2 regions of the Serpentinimonas sp. SMBJO2 genome follow, and region 1 is predicted to be linked to the other one. Evidence: predicted binding sites of a transcription regulator. Region 1 holds the regulator's gene; the other holds the start of a gene.
The links. Region 1 encodes FNR, which switches genes on or off when oxygen is low (the NO sensors DNR and NnrR bind a similar motif). Its sites were predicted from a motif close to TTGATNNNNATCAA; they were not measured.
Positions count from the first base shown of each region.

Region 2: the regulator FNR is predicted to act here: its motif matches at 1,313-1,326, upstream of AAAZ40_RS05530 (bacteriohemerythrin).

Region 1 is NZ_CP150628.1:1,851,155-1,853,612, forward strand. It holds gene hemN (oxygen-independent coproporphyrinogen III oxidase) at 1-670, opposite strand, end outside; gene fnr (fumarate/nitrate reduction transcriptional regulator Fnr) at 821-1,540, shown strand; gene AAAZ40_RS08555 (hypothetical protein) at 1,575-1,880, opposite strand; gene ccoG (cytochrome c oxidase accessory protein CcoG) at 1,940-2,458, opposite strand, start outside.
Region 2 is NZ_CP150628.1:1,199,799-1,202,256, reverse strand. It holds partial or broken gene AAAZ40_RS05535 (Rne/Rng family ribonuclease) at 1-1,197, shown strand, start outside; gene AAAZ40_RS05530 (bacteriohemerythrin) at 1,363-1,905, shown strand; gene AAAZ40_RS05525 (VC0807 family protein) at 1,912-2,458, shown strand, end outside.

The DNA.
Region 1 (2,458 bases):
ACGACTCGGGCGTCTGCTGCGGCAGGCCGTAGATCAGATCGACGTTGACCGATTCAAAACCGATGCGTCGCGACGCCGCCACCAAGTCGAACACCTGCTCGGCGGGCTGGATGCGGTGCACGGCCTTTTGCACCGTGGGGTCAAAATCCTGCACCCCAAAGCTCAGGCGGTTGAAACCCAGGCGGTGCAGATGCTCCAGCCGCGCGGGGGTCACGGTGCGCGGATCGACCTCGATCGAATACTCGCCCCCCGGCACCAGCTTGAAGTGACGCTGCACCATCGCCACCAGATCGCTGAGTTCCTCATCCGACATGAAGGTCGGGGTGCCGCCACCGAGGTGCATCTGCGACACGCTGTGGCCCGACCCCAGGTGGCTGCACTGCAACTCGAGCTCGCGCGTGAGGTAGCGCAGGTACTCGGCCGACTTGCTGTGGTGCCTGGTGATGACCTTGTTGCAGGCGCAGTAGTAGCACAGCGAATCGCAAAACGGAATGTGGACGTAGATCGACAGCGGCAAGGCCAGCGAGCCGGCATGGCGCTGGCGCAAAGCCTGCACATAGTCTTGCTCGCCAAAGGCTTCGACGAAGCGGTCGGCGGTCGGGTATGAGGTGTAACGGGGGCCGGGCACGTCAAAACGCCGCAGCAACCCCTCGTCGATGACAGGTTTCACAAAAATTTCTCCTGGTGCGAGAATATGCACCGAACAGCCCCCATCACCCTTGACCTGAGTCAAGCCTAGCCCATTTTTTGTTTTCTTTGGCGCCCACGCCCACACGGCCACACATGGGTTAAGCTTCGCGCACTATTTGGCCGCGCTTACATGGATATTCAGAGCATCAAAGTCGCCTGTTCTGGCTGCAATCTGCGCGAGTTGTGCTTGCCTATGGGGCTCAAACCGCAAGAACTCGAGCATCTCGATCAGATCATATCGAATCGGCGCCGCATCAAACGCGGAGCGTCGCTGTTCAGCGCCGGCGATGCCTTCACCGCACTGTACGCGGTGCGCTCGGGTTTTTTCAAGACCTGCATCACCAGCGCCGACGGCCGCGACCAGGTCACCGGCTTTCAGATGATGGGCGAGATCATCGGCATGGATGGCATCGTGCACGACCAGCACGCCTGCGACGCCATCGCGCTCGAAGACGCCGAGGTCTGCGTGCTGCCCTTTGACCGCATCGAGCAACTGTCGCGCGAGTTCAGCGCCTTGCAGCACCACGTGCACAAGATCATGAGCCGCGAGATCGTGCGCGACCAAGGCGTGATGCTGCTGCTGGGCACCATGCGCGCCGAGGAGCGGCTGGCGGCCTTTTTGCTCAATCTGGTGCAGCGCTTGCACGCACGCGGGTTTTCGCAGTCCGAACTGGTGCTGCGCATGACGCGCGAAGAGATCGGCAGCTACCTGGGCATGAAACTCGAGACCGTGAGCCGCACTTTTTCGCGCTTCATGGAAGACGGCATCATCGATGTGCGCCAGCGCTACGTGCAGATCAAAGACACGCAGGCACTGGAGCGGCTGGTGAACCCGCCGATGCGCAACTGAACACCACGCCCACGTCGAGCGCGACCTGTTCGCCTTACTCCCGCGGCGGGGGCACTTCCGGGCTGGCGGCGTGGTTGCGCGCCTCACGTGCCGGGCGCAGGCTGGCCAGATAGGTGGCGCGCTGCTCGGGCGTCATCATCTGCAGACGGCGCTGGTCGGCAGGCACCATGGGCGCGTTGCGGTCCAGCACTGGGTCGCGGTTCATCACCGCCGTGGTCACCAGCGCCATCGAGAGCGCGATCGACGACGCCGGCAAACCCAGCACCAACCACACGTAAGGCTCGCGGTACCAAGGGCGAGCGGCTTGGGGGGGAGGAGCCTTCGGGGTGGTGCTGTTCATGATCGGTGAGTGTAAGGTCGGATGCGAAAAGTTCAAAAGACGCTGCTGCCAGCGTGGGTTCAGCGCGGCACCATGAAAACCGAGTCCTGCCGCACCGTAAACCCATCGGCTCCCAGGGCTTGCACTTGAAACTCGATCGGGTGCGCACCAGGCGGGCTGACCCCAGGAGGCAGGCGCAAGGTGACGGCCAATGAGCGCGCATCGGTTGGGGCCAGCTTGAGCTCAGACTCTGACACCATCTGCAAACCTGGCAAGCCCTGCACGCTGATGCGCAAGTGCTGCTCGCGTTCGGTGGCGTTGAGCAGTTGCAAGCGGTAAACGTTCTCGATCTGGCCTTGCTGCACGATGCGCGACAGCACGCTCGAGTCGCGTATCACGTCCACCTTGAGCGGGGTGCGCAGGTACAGGCTGGTAAACAGCGCCACGGTGATGAGCAGCAAAATGGCGCCATAGACCAGGACGCGGGGCCGCAGCACGCGGCGCCACATCTGGGCCCGGCTGAGCTTGTCCTGCACCCCGTTCTGGGTCGTGAAGCGCACCAGACCACGCTCGTAACCCACCTTGTCCATGACCTGGTC
Region 2 (2,458 bases), 650 kb from region 1:
GGCAGCGGCCGTGGACGCGGTGAGCGCGGCGGTGAGCGCGGCGGTGAGCGCGGTGAGCGTTCTGAGCGCAGCAACCGCGCCGAAGGCGCTGCCGAAGCCGGTGCGCGCGCTGGCGAAGGCCGCCGCACCGAGCGCACCGAGCGCACCGAGCGCACCGAGCGTCCTGGCCGCAGCGAAGGGCGCGCAGAGGGCCGTGTCGAGGGCGCCACCGAAGGCCGCGCCGAGCGCGGTGGCGCACGCACCGAAGCCGGCGAGCGGCCCGAGCGCAGCGAAAGCCGCCGCTCCGGCCGCCCAGAGCGCGGCGAACGCAGTGAGCGGCCCGAGCGCGAGGGACGCCCAGTCAACACCGGCACCGAAGCCCCGCTGCCCAGCGCCAGCGGCGAAGCAGACGGCCAGGCCAGCACCAGCGCACCCGCCGACCACGCGCGGCGCGAGCGCAGCCGGGGTGGACGCGGCGAGGGCCGACGCAGCGCCGCCGCAGCCGATGCGGCCAATGCCAGCGCACCCTTTGCCGACCCAAGCGACGCCGATGCCAGCGCCCAGCCCGCCTCGGTCGAGGACGCGGTCGCCCAAGAAAACGGCTCCAGCCAGCCAGCGGGCGAACGCGAGCACGAGGGCACGGGTGGGCGCCGCCGCAGCCGCGACCGCTTCGGCCGCGACCGACGCGAACGCGCCGCCGGCACTGAAGGCACCGAGGGCAGCGCTGGCACCGAGGCCAGCACCGACAGCCCAGAGCGCGCCGCAGCCCTGGCCACGGTCGCCGCCACAGCCAGTGCCGCCAGCGCCGCCACCGAGCCCAGCGAGGACGAGGACGCCGCACCGGCACGCTCGTACTTCAACCGGCCCAGCAGCCAGCCCGCGCCGGCAGCACCGGCACCGGCCGCAGCCCCCCCAGCCCATGCCCCAGCCCCAGCCCCAGCCCCAGCCCCAGCCCCAGCTGCAGCTGCAGCCGCAGCCAGCGCCCCCTTCGCGCTGCCGCTGGCCGAGCTCGAGGCGCTGGCCAGCCAGGCCGGCCTGCAATGGGTGCAGTCCGACCCGGCCCGCATCGAGCAGGCCCGCGCCGCCAGCGCCGCTCTGGTGCCGGCGCCGCAGGTGCCGCGCCAGCCCAAGCCAGTGCAACTGCCCGACGACGGACCGCTGGTGCTGGTCGAAACCCGCCGCGACCTGCGCCAACTGGTGCTGCCACACGAACAGTGAGGTCGTGCCCCTGCGCTTGGCGCTGCGCGCTCGCGCCGTCCCGGAGGGGGCGCCAAGCGCCTTGGGGCGGCCCGGCGGCGCTTTTTGAACTTAATCCGGCGGTACGACTCAGGTTTTGACGCGCATCAAGACCCGTGTCACCCGCCGGCGCTATCCTGTTGCCCCATGAACACTGCCACCCCAGAGCCGACCACCAGTCCGACCGCACCCAGCGCGCCCGCGCGCGAGTTCCCGCCCGTGCCCGATCTGCAATGGTCCGAGGCGCTGCAAACCGGCGACGCGCGCATGGACGCCACGCACCAGGAAATGGTGGAGATGCTGGCGCACCTGCGCGCCCTGCCACCCGAGCAGCAGCTCGAACCCTACCGCGCCCTGCTTGCGCACACCACCGAGCACTTCGCCCAAGAAGACCGCTGGATGCTGGCCAGCGGCTTCACCGCCGACAACTGCCACAGCCTGCAGCACCGAAGCGTGCTCGACACCCTGATCGCCGTCGAAGCGCACTTTCACCAGGGCGACCGCAGCATCATCACCCGCATGGCCGAGGCGCTGGTCGAGTGGCTGCCCCTGCACGCGCAGAGCATGGACGCCGGGCTGGCGCAGCACCTGCAGGCGCTGCAATTCGACACCCAGACCGAAACCCTGCCCGACCCCTCCCGGGTGCGCCCGGCGAGCATGAGCGGTTGCGGCAGCATCAGTTGCAGCTAAGCCCCCATGACCGAGCGCAAACCCACCAGCCCCCTGACCGAGGTCCTGATCGCGGTCATCGTGCCGTCGATCATCCTGATGCAGCTCAGCGGCCCAGAAGACCTCGGGCCCGTCAACGCGCTGCTGTTGGCGCTGGCTTTTCCGCTCGGTTGGGGCGCGCGCGACCTGTGGCTGCAAAGCCGCATCAACCCCTTTGCCGTGCTGGGTCTGGTCAGCATCGGGCTCACTGGCGGCATCGGGCTGCTCGAGCTCGACGCCTTCTGGCTCGCGGTCAAAGAGGCCGCCATCCCGGGCCTGATCGGTTTGGTGGTCATCGGCTCCACCTGGACCCGTTACCCGCTCATCCGCACCGTGCTCTACCACCCGCGGCTGATCGACGTCGAGCGCGTGCAGGCGCAGTTGCAGCTGCGCGGTGCCCAAGCCGAATTTGAGGCCCGCCTGCTGCGCGCCACCTGGATGCTGGGCGCCACTTTCTTCTTTTCGGCCACCATGAACTTCATTCTGGCGCGCTGGATCGTGGTCAGCCCGGCCGGCACCACCGCCTTCAACGAAG